2 regions of the Streptomyces sp. NEAU-YJ-81 genome follow, and region 1 is predicted to be linked to the other one. Evidence: riboswitches for the same ligand, from Rfam matches in the RefSeq annotation. Region 1 holds a riboswitch; the other holds the start of a gene.
The links. Region 1 has a riboswitch for cobalamin ahead of J5X86_RS20460 (ribonucleoside-diphosphate reductase subunit alpha). Riboswitches for the same ligand answer to the same signal wherever they lie in the genome.
Positions count from the first base shown of each region.

Region 2: another riboswitch for cobalamin. It lies ahead of J5X86_RS28270 ((2Fe-2S) ferredoxin domain-containing protein); the one in region 1 lies ahead of J5X86_RS20460 (ribonucleoside-diphosphate reductase subunit alpha).

Region 1 is NZ_JAGFNO010000008.1:230,622-238,334, forward strand. It holds gene J5X86_RS20455 (ribonucleotide-diphosphate reductase subunit beta) at 1-298, opposite strand, end outside; gene J5X86_RS20460 (ribonucleoside-diphosphate reductase subunit alpha) at 298-2,712, opposite strand; cobalamin riboswitch at 2,848-2,991, opposite strand; gene J5X86_RS20465 (GNAT family N-acetyltransferase) at 3,186-3,692, opposite strand; gene J5X86_RS20470 (hypothetical protein) at 3,777-3,944, opposite strand; gene J5X86_RS20475 (hypothetical protein) at 3,985-4,272, opposite strand; gene J5X86_RS20480 (IPT/TIG domain-containing protein) at 4,736-5,662, shown strand; gene J5X86_RS20485 (nitroreductase) at 5,793-6,458, shown strand; gene J5X86_RS20490 (helix-turn-helix domain-containing protein) at 6,439-7,332, opposite strand; gene J5X86_RS20495 (aldo/keto reductase) at 7,476-7,713, shown strand, end outside.
Region 2 is NZ_JAGFNO010000015.1:85,398-93,110, reverse strand. It holds gene J5X86_RS28275 (FAD-binding dehydrogenase) at 1-1,795, opposite strand, end outside; gene J5X86_RS28270 ((2Fe-2S) ferredoxin domain-containing protein) at 1,952-2,335, opposite strand; cobalamin riboswitch at 2,420-2,549, opposite strand; gene J5X86_RS28265 (NAD-binding protein) at 2,643-4,568, opposite strand; gene J5X86_RS28260 (hypothetical protein) at 4,792-5,001, opposite strand; gene J5X86_RS28255 (glycoside hydrolase family 97 protein) at 5,194-7,095, shown strand; gene J5X86_RS28250 (hypothetical protein) at 7,103-7,713, opposite strand, start outside.

The DNA of each region.
Region 1 (7,713 bases):
GCGACAGATACAGCCGCGCCTCGGGGGAGTTGATGTGCTTGTAGAGCGTCAGCACCAGATTGTTGGACACGATCGAGTCGCCGGTCGCGAAGAAGGCGACCAGACGGCCGATCAGATGCTGCTCACCGGGGGAGAGTTTGGCGAGGTCGGTGACGTCGGAGTGGAGGTCGACCTCCTCCACGGTCCAGGTGTTCTTGATCGCGTCGCGGTAGCGGTCGTAGAACTCCGGGTACCGCATCGGCCGCAGGGTGAGTTCGAAGCCCGGGTCGAGCAGGTTCTTCTGGGATGTGGGGGACATTACTGGCAGGCCTCGCAGGACTCGGGGTTTTCCAGGGAGCAGGCGATCGCGTCGGCCTCGGCCGGAGCCTGCTGTACGGGGATGGGGGCGGGCGCGGGCGCGGTGGCCGCGGCGCCGCCGCCACGGGCGCTCTGGGCGATCCGGGTGGCCGGACGCGAGCGCAGGTAGTACGTGGTCTTGATGCCGCGCTTCCAGGCGTACGCGTACATCGAGCTGAGCTTGCCGATGGTCGGCGAGGCCATGAAGAGGTTCAGCGACTGGCTCTGGTCGAGGTACGGGGTGCGGGCCGCCGCCATCTCGATCAGGGCGCGCTGCGGGATCTCCCACGCGGTGCGGTACAGGTCTCGTACGTCCGCGGGCACCCAGGAGAACTCCTGGACCGAGCCGTTGGACTCGCGCAGCGCCTCGCGGGTCTGGGCGTCCCAGACGCCCAGCTTCTTGAGGTCGTTCACCAGATAGGAGTTGACCTGCAGGAACTCCCCGCTGAGCGTTTCGCGCTTGAAGAGGTTGGAGACCTGCGGCTCGATGCACTCGTAGACGCCCGCGATGGAGGCGATGGTGGCGGTCGGCGCGATCGCCAGCAGCAGTGAGTTCCGCATCCCGGACTTCGCCATCCGGGTGCGCAGCGCCTCCCAGCGCTCCGGCCAGGTGGCCACCGCGTCCGTGTAGTGGTCCGGGTGCAGCACACCGCGCGCGGTGCGGGTCTCGGACCAGGCCGGGTGCGGGCCGTGGCGCTCGGCGAGCTCGCAGGACGCCTCGTACGCGGCGAGCATGATGCGCTCGGAGATCCGCGTGGAGAGCGCCTTGGCCTCGGGCGAGTCGAACGGCAACCGCAGCCGGAAGAAGACGTCCTGCAGCCCCATCAGGCCCAGACCCACCGGGCGCCAGCGGGAGTTGGAGGCCCCGGCCTCGTCCGTGGGGTAGAAGTTGATGTCCACCACGCGGTCGAGGAAGGTCACGGCCGTGTGGACGGTGGCGTCGAGGCGCTCCCAGTCCAACTGCCCGTCCTCGTCCAGGTGTGCGGCGAGGTTGACCGAGCCGAGGTTGCACACGGCGGTCTCGCCGTCGTTGGTGACCTCCAGGATCTCGGTGCACAGATTCGAGGAGTGGACGACCCTGCCGGGCTCGGCGGTCTGGTTGGCGGTGCGGTTGGCGGCGTCCTTGAACGTCATCCAGCCGTTGCCGGTCTGCGCGAGGGTGCGCATCATCCGGGCGTACAACTGCCGCGCCGGGACCTGCTTGACCGCCCGCCCCTCGGCCTCGGCTTTCCGGTACGCGGCGTCGAACTCGTCGCCCCACAGGTCCACCAGATCGGGCGCGTCGACCGGGGAGAACAGCGACCAGTCGGCGTCCGCCTCGACCCGGCGCATGAACTCGTCCGGGATCCAGTGGGCGATGTTCAGGTTGTGGGTCCGGCGGGCCTCCTCGCCGGTGTTGTCCCGCAGCTCCAGGAACTCCTCGAGGTCCGCGTGCCAGGTCTCCAGGTAGACGCAGGCCGCGCCCTTGCGCCGGCCGCCCTGGTTGACGGCGGCCACCGAGGCGTCGAGTGTGCGCAGGAACGGCACGATGCCGTTGGAGTGCCCGTTGGTGCCCCGGATCAGCGAACCGCGCGCCCGGATACGGGAGTAGGACAGGCCGATGCCGCCCGCGTGCTTCGACAGCCGTGCCACCTGGTGGTAGCGGTTGTAGATCGAGTCCAGCTCGTCCAGCGGCGAGTCCAGCAGATAGCAGGACGACATCTGCGGATGCCGGGTGCCGGAGTTGAACAGCGTGGGGGAGCTGGGCAGATACGACAGCGTGCTGGTCAGCCGGTACAGCTCGGCCACATCGTCCAGCGCCCGCTCCGAGAGGTTCTCGGCGAGCCCGCAGGCCACCCGCAGCAGGAAGTGCTGCGGGGTCTCGATCACCTGACGGGTGATGGGGTGGCGCAGCAGATAGCGGCTGTAGAGGGTGCGCAGTCCGAAGTAGCCGAAGCGCTTGTCGGCGCCGTCGGCCAGGGCCCGCTCCACCAGCGCGTCCAGCCGTGCGGCGTGGGCGGCGGCGAACTCCGCGGTGGAGTCGGCGAGCAGGCCCTCACGGTGGCCCACCTGGACGGAGGTGGAGAAGGAGACCGCGCCCTGCCCGGCCGCCTCCTCCGTGATGGTGAGCGCCAGCAGCCGCGCGGCCAGCCGCGAGTATTCCGGCTCCTCGGCGATCAGCCCGGCCGCCGCCTCGGTCGCCAGGCCACGCAACTCCGCCTCGTCCGAGCCGGGATGGCGGCCGCGCAGGGCGGCGGCCGCGACCTTACCGGGGTCGGTGGCAGGCAGGTCGGCGGTGAGTCCGGTGAGGGTCCGCAGCAGGGCGGTTCCGGGCGCGTCGTGCGCTGCCTGAGAAACCGCCTGCTCTGAAACCGGATCTGCGGGCGCGATGGTCACTGAGGTGCTCTCCCTCGCTCGGCCGGGGCCACGAGGGGGTGCGATGGGCGCGTACGGGCATGCCGATGCCGCACTCCTCGTACGTCAGGCACACCACGCAGCGTCCATCGGCCCAACCCTCGAGGCCGGGGGACGTGTTCACACAGGGCCGTCGGCAGGTGCTCGGACTTACGGGCACGCCGCATAAGCGCACACGTACACCGTTGCGGGACAGTTCCGGATTCCCACCGGATTCCCCTGCGGCGACAGCGAGGACGAGCATACATCTTGTGTCGGCCGACGCACGCACCCCCATATCTTGTGTCGCGAGGTGCGGAGTTTCGCATGAATGTGCTAATGCGTTCCGGAGGTGGCCCGTGACCTGGGGCCCGTGGCAGCCCGCAGCCGGGCGCGCACGCGAACCCGTAGCCCGGCACACGAGCCCGTGACCCGGCGCGCGCGAGCCCATGGCCCAGGACGCGCGCCGCCAGTCGTCACAGCTCCACGGTGAACGCCCACAGGGTGAGCTCCAACTTGGCTATCGGCGACCAGTCCCGCTCCGGGGCCCGCACAAACCCCAGCCGCTCGTACAGCCGGTGGGCGGCGGTCATGGACTGCTGGCTGCTGATCACGATCCGCCGCAGCCCCAGCGCGCGCCCCCGGTCCAGGCAGGCGCGCACCAGCGCCTCGGCCGCCCCGCGCCGCCGCGACTCCGCCCGCACGGCCAGCATCCGGAACTCGCCCTCGCCGGGCCGGGCCAGCTCCGCATACGCCCCGCCGTACACCGCGAACGCCACGGCCCCCAGCACCTCGTCACTCGCCGCGTCCGCCGCGACCAGCAGCTCGGCCTCGGCGGCCCGGCGCCGGGCGTCGCGCAGGGGGGTGAGATATGGATCACTGTCGCCGAAGTCCAGGAGCCCGTCCCCGAGATACACCTGGGCGGTGAGCTCGCCGATCCCGTCCAGCTCCTCGTCCCGCGCGTGCCTGATCGTGATGTCCATGGCCGCAGTCTGCCGCACACCACTGACAGCCGGGCCGCCATGCGTCCGGCGCCGGTCTTCGCCGTCACTCGCAGCTCTGCGCCGTCACTGGGCGGTGGTGTTGATCACTCCGGTGGAGCCCGCGCGCTTGTTGGCGGCGTCGGCTTCCTGATAGGTGAAATAGCGCCGGACCGTGCCGTCCGGGAGCGTCAACTCGTAGACGACAACGGGTTGCGGGCCCCCACGTGCCCCTCCGCCGCAGTTGCAGGCCATGGCTGCCGTTCCTTTCCCTGGAGTCCAGTACGGGTCGGTGTCAGTCCAGCCACCGCGAGGCGACCCCGGCGAGGTAGGAGAGCGTCAGGGCGGTGGCCGGGAGGTGGAACCACGCGGTGGTGTGCAGCAAGGAGGCGTAGACGGCGATGGCGGCGGCGACCCAGGTGCTGGTGCACCAGCCGCAGTTGACGAGGTAGGAGGGCCGGGAGTCGTCGCCGAAGCGGTCGGCGACCCAGGTTCTGAACCCCGCCGCCAGCGTGTCCTTGGTGATGAAGCGGGTGATACGGCAGGTGGTGCCGAGGGCGAGGAGGAACGCGGCGAGGCTCATCGGATCGCTCCCTCCCCGGGTGGTCCCGCACGGGTTGGCACTGCCGATGTCACTCATTAGAGGCACGGTGGAGGACGGCAGGCCATACTCCGGCCGCGCGTTCCCCCGAATAGCGGAGCGCTTGTCATACAAGCTCGCCGCCAGGCGCGCCCAGATGCGCCAAACGAGTGATGGCAGCCCCGGAACCTTGAGTGACGGGGGTGGGCGTGGATAACTGGAAACGTGCCGCCGAGGCTTCCCCATACCTCGTCGGCCATCCAGGAGCCGGGCGTTCGTCCCGTAGCTCCGCTCTCATCCGGCGCATCGCTTCCGCGCCCTGACCGGCCGCCCGGCGGCTTTCCGTTCCTCCGGTGCCGGCCTGCCTCGACCGCGCGGCGACGACGAGGCGTTGACCAGCGGCTTGCCCACGACATCGGCATGCCGTCGGCGCATATCACCCGAACCCTTCCCGGGAGGACCAACCATGACCTCGACCGCTCTCGCGACCGCCGCCCCCACCGCGGCCAACTGGCCCCCGTCGCAGGTGGGACCGCCGTTGCTGCTGTCCGTGGTGCCCAACTCGGGCCCCGCCGCCGGTGGGAACCTCGTCCAGCTCAACGGGCAGAACCTGCGCAACGTCATCAGCGTGACCTTCGGCGGCGTGCCCGCCCAGATCGTCAGCCAGAGCAGTTCCGGTGGCGGCGGCTGGGATGGTGACTGGGGCGGCGGCTGGGGCGGCGGTGGCTGGCCCGGAGGCGGCTGGCCGGGCAATCCCACCAACGACATCGTCGTGGTGATAGCCCCGCCGCACGCGCCCGGGTCCGTCCAGGTCCTGGTCACCACCACTGTCGGCACCAGCAACAGCCAGGTGTACACCTACGTGGCGCCGACGCCGCCCACCGCCTTCTCCATCACCCCGACCGTGGGACCGACCACCGGCGGCACCCTGTACTTGATCACGGGCACCAACCTGACCGGGGTCACCAGTGTCACCTTCGGCGCGAACCCCTCGGCGATCCTGACCATCAACCCGGGCGGGACCGGCCTGGTCGGCATCACCCCGGCAGGTCCGCCCGCGGGCGGTAACGTCACCGTCACGCTGAGCGGCCCCAACGGGACCACCACCGTCCCCGGCGGTTTCACCTACTTCGTCACGCCGCCCGCCCCGGTGCCCACCAACATCACGCCCAACACCGGACCTATCGCCGGCGGCACCGCGTTCACCATCAACGGCACCAACCTCGGCAGCGTGCTGGGCGTGCTGTTCAACGGCGTCGCCGCCACCGGTGTGACCGCCACCGCCACCACGGTCACCGGCACCACCCCGGCCGGGGTGCCCGGCACCGCGACCGTCACGCTGGTGACGGCCTTCGGGACCGTCACCGTCCCCGGCGGCTTCCTCTACGTCTGACGCGCACATCCGGCCGAACCGCGCCGGTCACCGGGCCCCCTTCCGTCGGGGCCCGGTGACCGGCGACGTCCGTTCGAGCTGCTGAGGACTCACCGGTCACCTTTCGTCGCCCTCGACCGTCAAGGACGACATGGATGTCTACGAAGCGATCACGAGCCGACGAGCGGTGCGCGGGTTCACGGACGAGCCGGTCTCGAGGGAGGTGCTCGAGCGGGTCCTCTCCGCCGCCGCCCGCTCACCGTCCGGCGGAAACCTCCAGCCATGGCGGACATATGTGGTGACCGGCGCCCCGCTGGCCGAGCTCAAGAAGCGCACCGCCGAGCGCGTGGCCGCGGACGATCCCGGGGACGAGCGTGAGTACCCGATGTACCCGCCCGAGCTGCCGAGCCCGTACCGCGAGCGCCGCGCCGAGGCCGCCGAGCGGCGCTACGCCGCGCTCGGTATCCCACGGGAGGATCAACGGGCGCGCCACAGGGCCGTCGCCGCCAACTGGGACTGCTTCGGCGCGCCCACCGCTCTGTTCTGCTACCTCGACCGCCGCATGGGACCGGCCCAATGGGCCGACGCGGGCATGTGTCTGCAGACCGTCATGGTGCTGCTTCGCGCCGAGGGACTGCACAGCTGCGCCCAGATGGCGTGGTCGGTGTACCGCCGGACCGTCGCGGAGGTCGTGTCACCGCCGGAGGGGCTGGTCCTGTTCTGCGGGATGTCGATCGGCTACGAGGATGCCACCGTGCCGTACGCCCGCACGGACCGGGCCCCGCTCACCGAGACGGTCACCTTTCTCGGCGACTAGGGGCGTCCGGTTGTGCGGCTGGCGCCGGGTGCTGCGGGGACCGGGACCAGCTGGCCAGCAGCTTCAGGCGGTCCGCGGAGGGGGACCCTGGTTCGGCGGTGGAGACGCCCAGGGTCTGCTCGGGGTCGTCGGCGGGGGTGAATGCCTCGTAGCCCAGGACGAGGTCGCCGACGACGGGATGGTGGTAGCGCTTGGTGCCGTGGGTGCGCTGGAACACGTCGTGGCTGGCCCACCAGTGGCGAAAATCCGCGTCCTGGACGGAGAGTTCGCCGATGAGCTCGGCCAGGGCGGGGTCATGCGGGTGACGTCCTGCGTACAGGCGAAGTGAGGCGACGATGGCGCGGGCGGCGTCTTCCCAATCGGCGTACAGGGTCCGGTAGTGGTCGTCGAGGAAGACCAGGCGGGCCATGTTGCGGCTGCGGGCGGGCAGGGCCTCGAAGTCCGTGTACAGGGCGCGGGCGAGATGGTTGGCGGCCAGGACGTCCATGCGGCGGCCGTAGACGAGGGCGGGGACGTCGGTGAGGCTGTCGAGCAGCAGTCGCAGACCGGGGCGGACGCGCTGCGGGGGCAGCGGGCGAGGACGGGTGCGGGTCGGTTTGGCGATCCGGACCAGGTGGGCGCGCTCCAGATCGTTGAGGCGCAGGGCGCGGGCGATCGCGTCCAGGACGGATGCGGAGACGTTGAGGTGGCGTCCGCGCTCCAGGCGGATGTAGTAGTCGACGCTGACGCCGGCGAGCTGGGCGACCTCCTCGCGCCGTAGGCCCGGAACGCGGCGGGTGCCGGGCTGGGGTGCCAGGCCCGCCTCCTCGGGGGTGATCTTCGCGCGGCGCGAGCGGAGAAAATCCCGCAGCTCGCTGTTCGGTTCCTGGGCCATACCACCACCGTAGACCGGGGTGACCTGGGGAGTAGCTGCGCCAGAGGGGGTTTGTTGGACCCCCGGTCAGAGCGGGTCTCCCACCCCGGCCGCGAGCGGTGCTCGGCTGGTGGAAAGCAAGCACGCACCTGGAGGAACCCCTGATGAAGCGCAGGATTCTCGGCGGCACCGGCATGTCGGTGAGCGAATACGCACTCGGCACGATGATGTTCGGCGCGATGGGCAACACCGACCACGACGAGTCGGTCCGCATGATCCACACGGCACTGGACGCCGGGATCAACCTCATCGACACCGCCGACGTGTACTCCGGCGGCGAGTCGGAGATGATCGTGGGCAAGGCACTGAAGGGCCGCCGCGATGACATCGTCCTGGCCACCA
Region 2 (7,713 bases), on a different contig from region 1:
TCGCGGCGGCGGCCGCACGGCCCGCGGCGCGGCCCGAGAACAGGCAGCCGCCGAGGAAGGTGCCCTCCAGGGAGCGGTAGCCGTGCACTCCCCCGCCGCCGAAGCCCGAGACCTCACCGGCCGCGTACAGACCGGTGATCGGGTTGCCGGAGGCGTCCAGGACGCGGCCGGAGAGGTCGGTCTGGAGGCCGCCGAGGGTCTTGCGGGTGAGGATGTTGAGGCGCACGGCGATCAGCGGTCCGGCGGACGGGTCCAGGATCCGGTGTGCGGAGGCGGTGCGGCTGAGCGTGTCCCCGGGGTAGGCGAGCGCGTTGCGGATGCCCATGACCTGGACGTCCTTGGTGTACGGGTTGGCGATCTCGCGGTCGCGGGCCTCGACCTGCCGGGTGAGGTCCGCCAGGTCGATGAGGTTGTCGCCGGTCAACTTGTTCATGCCCGCGACCAGTTGGGGCAGGGTGTTGGCGACGACGAAGTCCTCGCCCTTGTCCCGGAACCGCTGGATCGGCTCGGGTGTCTGCCAGATGCGGGAGAGGAGCTGCAGGATGTCCTTGTTGGTCAGGTCCGGGTTCTGCTCGGAGCCCGAGAGCGCGAACTCCTTGGCGATGATCTTCTGGGTGGTGACGAACCAGGAGTAGTCATAGCCGGTGGCGGTGATCGTCCCGAGGGTGTGCAGGGTGTCGTAGCCCGGGATGTCGGGGGTGGGGAAGCGCTTGCCCTTCGCGTCGAACCACATCGACGAGGGGCCCGGCAGAATGCGGATGCCGTGGCCCGGCCAGATCGGGGCGTAGTTCCTGAGGCCCTCGGTGTAGTGCCACATGCGGTCGGGGTTGACGATCCGTCCGCCCGCCTTCTCGGTGATCGCCAGCATCCGGCCGTCCACATACGCCGGGACGCCGGTGACCATGAACTTCGGCGGTGAGCCGAGCCGGTCGGGCCAGTTCCGCCGTACGAGATCGTGGTTGGCGCCGATACCGCCGGAGGTGACGATCACCACCGGGGCGTTGAGCTCGAATTGGCCCACCACGGTGCGCGAGGTGGGCTTGCCGCGGGCGGCGTCGCTCGGCTCCAGGATCGCGCCGCTGACCCCGGTGACGGCACCGCCGGTGACCACCAGATCGTCCACCCGGTGCCGGAACTTGAAGGTCACCCGCCCGTCCTTCGCGGCGGCCCGCACCTTCTTCTCGAACGGCTCGACCACGGCCGGACCGGTGCCCCAGGTGACGTGGAAGCGCGGCACCGAGTTGCCGTGCCCGTCCGCGAGGCCGCCGCCGCGCTCGGCCCAGCCGACGATCGGGAACCACTGCACGCCGAGCCCGTGCAGCCAGGACCGCTTCTCCCCGGCCGCGAAGTCCACGTACGCCTCGGCCCATTTGCGGGCCCAGTAGTCCTGGCCGCCGGGATCGGAGACGCCGCGGTCGAAGCCGGCCGTGCCGAGCCAGTCCTGCCAGGCCAGTTCGTGGGAGTCCTTGATGCCCATCAACCGCTGTTCCTCGGAGTCGACGAAGAACAGGCCGCCGAAGGACCAGAACGCCTGGCCGCCGAGGTTGCTCTCGGGCTCCTGGTCGAGGAGGAGCACCTTGCGTCCCGCGGCCGTCAGTTCCGCCGTGGCGACCAGCCCGGCGAGCCCGCCGCCGACCACGATGGCGTCCGCTTCCGAGGACGCCCCGGAGGCGGCGAAGGCCGGACCCGCCGCCTGGGCGAGCGCGGCGCCGGCGAGCACACCGCCCGCCGCCGTCAGGGCGCGGCGGCGGCTGATCCCGGCAAGCGAGGCGGCATTCTCTGTGGAGTTCTCCATGGGCTGCCTTCCGGAAGGGGGTTCGGAGGGTGCGGGAGATGCGAAGGGGGTTGCCGCGACGGCAACGTGTTACCGACGGTAGCCCACAGGGTGCGGGGCCGCCAGACTCCTGCTCCCAATGAGCAACTCCCCGAAGCCGTAGGGCACTTCGGCCGGTCAGCGCCCGCCGGATGACGGCTCGGGCGAGGCGCGCCGCCGTGGCGAGAAGGCGTACAGATCGAGGATGTCGGGCAGCGGCGCCACGCCGGGGCCGCCCGCGGTGACCCAGGCCACGACGTCCTCTGTCGCCTCCGGGTCGTTGACCAGGCCGAGCCACACCGGCCTGCCCCCGGCGGCACGTCCGGCCGCCGACGGCTGCACCACGATCACATTGGCCTGATCGCAGACGTCCAGACACTCGGAAACGCGTACGGGCGCCTCCTCACCGAGCCGTGCGAGCTGTGCCGCATGGTCGATTCCGGTCACCTTGGGGCTGCCGCAACAGCAGTCCCGGCATACGGTCACCCGGCATGGCACCGGGTCGGTCGGCCTGACAGGCATGCCGCATCACCCTCCTCCGGGGAAGTCCGCCCCCCACGCGGCGGAGCCGCACATCGACACACCCCGTCGAGGAGGCGACCGCGTGAGTCTCCTGGCTCTCGGGTCGATGCTCGTCCCGGCCTTCCCACCCGCGCGTACGGGCAGTGACCTGTTCGGGATCCGCTCGCCGATCACAGTGGCGGCACCGCGCCGGATTCACACCGGCTTCCTCGTTCCGCCGTCGCCTTTGTCGCCCGGCATCATCGCATCCCGGGCACCGCCACACCACGTGGCCCCCGCTCCCGCGAGCGCCGTGGGCGGCTCGACGTCAGTTGCGGCGGGCCGCCGCCTCCGCGAGGATTTCGCCCAGGCCCTGGCGGGTGGCCGCCAGCACCACGCGGTCGTGCGGCCGCAGGACATAGCCGGGGTGCAGATCCCATACCAGGGAGGGCGCCTGGGTGGCGCCGTCGTAAGGAGGCGCCGCGGCGAGGTCGCGTTGCCGGTCGGCGGGTTCCGCCGCGTCCAGTGCGATCACCCGCCAGGCGCCCGGCGCGAACGCCTCGGCGACGGTACGCCCCTCCAGTTGCGGATGCCCGGCGACATGCAGGGCGGCGAAGAGCAGCACCCTGCGCTCGACCGGTATGGCGCCGAGGATCTGACGTCCCATCATCGCTCCGGCGAACGCCGGGGCCGCCAGGCTGGAGACGCTGCGGCTGCGGGTGAGGGCCCGCGGATGGGCCGCGCGCAGCGTGCGGTAGACGGCGGTGGCGAAGCGGTCGTCGTACAGGCGCAGCGCCACCCGCAGCCGGGGCTTGACCGAGCGGGCGTACAGCGTCGCCTCCAGGTTGGTGGTGTCGACGCTGGTCAGGGCGAGCAGGGAGCGTGCCCGCTGGATCTTGGCGGCCTCCAGGACGCCCTCCTGAGTGACATCACCGATCACCGTCGGCACTCCCAGCCTGCGGGCCAGCGGGATGCCGCGCGCCCCGGGGTCCTCTTCCACGCACACCACGGGGATGTCCATCTCCCGGAGTCTGGCCAGGACCCGGGTGCCGACCTTGCCGAGCCCGAGCAGCACGACGTGGCCGGAGAGGCCGCGCGGAGGGCGGCGCAGCGCGGAGGCGGTACGGAAGGTGCCCAGTGCCTCGAGCGCGGCGGCCACCAGGACGGGCAGCATGAGCAGTCCGGTCAGCCCGGACAGCAGTTGGAGGACCTTGCGTCCGGTGGGCTCGTCGAGCGCCGGGTCGTCGATGGCCAGCACGTCCAGCACCGTGAGGTAGGCGGCGCGGAGCAGACCGGCTCCGGTGAGCTGCCAGGAGGCGATGGTGAGGGCGAGCACGGCGATCGCCATTCCGGCGACGGACCAGCGCAGCCGGCGGGAGAACAGCGAGGCGAGGGGCAGTCTGCGGGTGCCGAGCCGCCGTGGCGGCAGCGGTGGGCCGGTGGCGGAGACGGCCTCGAGCACCACCGTGTCGCGTCCGGTGGCGGCGGCCACCTCCTCGTCTCCGGGCAGCAGCTTGGGACCTTCGTCCCCGCTGCTGTCGGAGCCCTCGCTGCCGCCGGGGTCGCTGGTGGTGGACGAGAGCAGGGCGAGGGTGCACAGCCCCGGGCGGGCCACCTCGTCGGGGCCGGGCGGGGTGCGCTCGGCCGCGCGCAGCAGCAGCCCGTCGGCCTGGAGCACTTTGCTGGTACCCGCGACGGCGGTGGCCGCCAGCGCGGGTGCCGCGGTGTCGGCGTCCGACAGTACGGTGGTGGTGGCGTCCAGCTCCGCCGCGTCCATCCCGGGATCGGCGACCCGCGCCGCCTCGTCGAGGAGTTCCTCCAGATGCTGGCCGAGCTTGCGGTTGTAGAGCCGGATCACCAGCCGCAGGCGGGGGTTGAGGCGGCGGGCGCGGAGGGCGGCGTGGATGTTGGCCTCGTCGTCGTCATGGACCAGGGCGAGCGCGGTCGCGTGCTCCGCACCCGCCTCGGTCAGCACCTCTTCGTCGAGCGCCGGGACCTCCATGACCCGCACTCCCCCATCCGGAGCGGGGTCGTCCGCGGCTTGCCGGGGCAGCGGGACCCGTCCGACGGCCGCGCTGAACCGGCCGAAGAGCGCGGAGGTACGGCCGCCCGGCCGCCATCCCGCCACCTGCCGCCCGGCCGGGTCCGCCAGGGGGGTGCCGCCGGGGATGACGACCGTCACCCGCGTCCGGTAGACGTAGTAAAGCTCGGCGGCGAGGCGGTGGGCGAGCGCGTCGTCACCGCAGACGACCATGTGGGCCGCCCCCGCGGGGGACGGCGGGTCCGAGGTGGAGGTGGAGAACACGACGGCGAAGCCCCCCGTTGGTCCGTGATGCCGTGGGTCGTCCGGGCGGGGTACGGCGGCCGCGGTCTCCGGCGGCCGGCACCCGCGCTCCGGCGGTCATGATCAGACCGTACCTGGTGGGCCGCCCAAGGGAGTTGGGCACCGGGGGCCGGCGACCGGACGCCCCGTGTGCTCACTCCCTCGGGGCTCCGCAGCGCGCACAGCGGGCGAAGGGCGCGGTGTCCTGGATCGCGCCGCAGTCGGCGCAGACCCGATCCAGCCAGCAGGCGGGCTCCCCGCCCTCGGGCTCGGCGGGCGCCGGGTCCGGGTCGGGATCCGGGTCCGCCGTCTCCCGGTCCGCCGTCTCCCGGTCCGGGTCGCCAGGTCGAGCCGTGCCGCTCATCGTGTGCGCCTCCCTGTCCGGACCGTGCGCGGGTCCATCCGCCAGCCCTTTACCCGTGGCTCCGTCCCGGGAAGCGGCCCAGCCATAGATCCGATCTCTCATGCGCCAAAAACCCTTGACGGGGCGTAATGCCGCTCAACCCCTCCCCAGTTATCGGATGACTCGGTAACGTATCCGCCTCGGGAGGCAACGATGCCGAGATCTTACCGACGCTCCGCTGTGGCATTTCTGCTCTGCGGCGTCCTGGCCATGACGCTCTTCATCACCGGGCCCGCACAGGCGAAGGACTCCGCCTGGACCGTGCGCGGCCCCTCACCCCACTCCGGTCCCCTCGCGCAACTGCGGCTCGACGGAGCCTCGGGAACGCTGACGCTCCAGGTGTCCCGGGGCGGACGGACGGTGGTCGAGCCCTCACCCGTGGGCATCGTCACCGAGCGGGCGGATCTGTCGCACGGGCTGCGCTATCTGGGGCGCCACGACCGCACCGTCGTGGAGCGCTACCGGTCGACGGTCGGCAAGGAGCGCTCGCGCACGGCGCGGATGACCGAGACCCGCTTCCGGTTCCGGGGCAGCGCAAGCGCCCGGCTGGACCTCGTGGTGCGGGTCTCGGACGACGGGGTCGCCTATCGCTATGTCCTGCCGTCCGGCAGCGGTGATGTCCTTGGCGAGACCTCGGCCTTCACCCTGCCGTCGGACGCGGCCGCATGGCTGGGCGACTACCGCAAGGACAACGAGAACCTGTTCAAGGAGTACACCGCGGCGACCGCGCCCACCGGTGAGTACATGGCCCAGGCGCTCTTCGAGACGGCGGGCGGCTACGCCCTGATCGCCGAGTCGGATCTCACCGGCCGCTACTCCGCCGCCCGGCTGATCCATCAGCAGGGGCAGCCCACGTACCGGATCGGACTCTGGGATCAGCGGGTCACGTCCGACGGACCGCTCAGCACGCCCTGGCGCGCGCTGATCGTGGGCGATCTGGGGACCGTCACCCAGTCCACCTTCACCGACGATCTGGCACCCGCGTCGCGGGTCGCCGACACCTCGTGGATCCGGCCCGGGCCCGCGCTGTGGACCTGGCTCGCGGGCGGCAAGCCGGCCGGGCAGAGCCTGTCGATGCAGAAGGGGTACGTGGACTACGCGGCCCAGCGCGGCTGGCCGTATGTGGTGGTGGACGCGGGCTGGTACTTCGACCCCGACCAGTGGGATGTCACCGATCCCGACTGGCCGCGCAACAGCTGGATTCCGCAGCTCGTGGACTACGCGCGCGAGCGGCATGTGGGCATCCAGGTCTGGATCCACCACCGCGACCTCGACACCGCCGAGGAGCGCGAGCTGTGGCTGCCCACGCTGGAGAAGTGGGGGGTGAAGGGCGTGAAGATCGACTTCATGGACTCCGAGGCCCAGGAGACGCTGCGCTGGTACGACGAGATCCTCAAGGCCACCGCGGACCACCATCTGCTCGTCAACTTCCATGGCTCGACGATCCCCAAGGGCATCCAGCGCACCTGGCCGCAGGTGATGTCGATGGAGGGCGTGAACGGCGAGGAGAAGCGGACCAACACCCCGCAGCATCTGGCGACGCTGCCCTTCACCCGCAACGTCATCGGCTCCATGGACTTCACCCCCGGGGCCTTCCACCGGGCCGAGCGCCCCAACGCGGGTTCGGACGCGGGGGAAGTCGGCCTGTCGGTGCTCTACGAGTCCGGTATCCAGGACCTGGCGGGCACCCCGGAGTCGTATGACGCCCGTCCGCTCGCCCGCCGCTTCCTGGAGCAGATCCCCGCCACCTGGGACCGCACCCGGCTGCTGACCGGGCGGCCCGGTGAGAGCGCGGTGCTGGCCCGCGCCAGCGGCTCGCGGTGGTTCATCGGCGGTACGTTCACCGGCCCCGCCCATACCGCCGAGGTGCCGCTGCGGCTGGAGAAGGGCCGCTGGCTCGTCGATCTGATCCTGGACGGCCCGGACGGTCTGGTCCGCACGCCCACGGTGGTGCGTGGCGTGCAGACACTGTCCGTGCCGGTGACGGCGGACGGCGGGTTCGCCGCCATCGCCTGCCGCTGGCGGCCCGGCCTGTCGACCTGCGACCGTCCCTGACCGTCCCTCACTCGGACACCCCGTCCAGGACGCCCGTCCAGATCCCGATCGCCGGAAGGCAGACACCGGCCGCGAAGACCCATGCGGCGGCGACGGCACGGGCGTAGGGGGCGGGGTGGCCGCCGGTCCATCCGCGGGAGAGGGCCAGCAGCCGGTCGGCCTTCTGCCGCGTCGGGTTCTTCTCCTGCTGCTGGGTGAGGAAGGCGGACAGCCGGTCCGCCGACTCCGCGTCCGTGACCGCCTCGGCGTCCGCCCGCATCTCCATCAGCGTGACCAGGACCCGGCGGGCGCGGCTGTTGGCGTAGAGGCCGCAGGTCAGGGTGAGGACGAAGACGGCGATCGACGTGAGAGTCTGCGCCGGGCTCTCCACGGGGGTGATGGCGAGGGCGGTCATCCCGTCGAAGAACACGGCGGCCTTCCCAGCCGCCGGCGCATGACGCAGATAGCGCCGTCGCATCGGATCACCGTGGCGCAGATGCGAGATCTCGTGCCGGAGCAGGACCGCCCCGGCCGGGCTTCTGAGCAGGGTGCGCCAGCTGCGCGGGATGGCGACATGGACGGTGGGCCTGCGGATGTTCAGGGTGACCGCGTGGTACAGGAAGGTGCCCGCGACCGCCC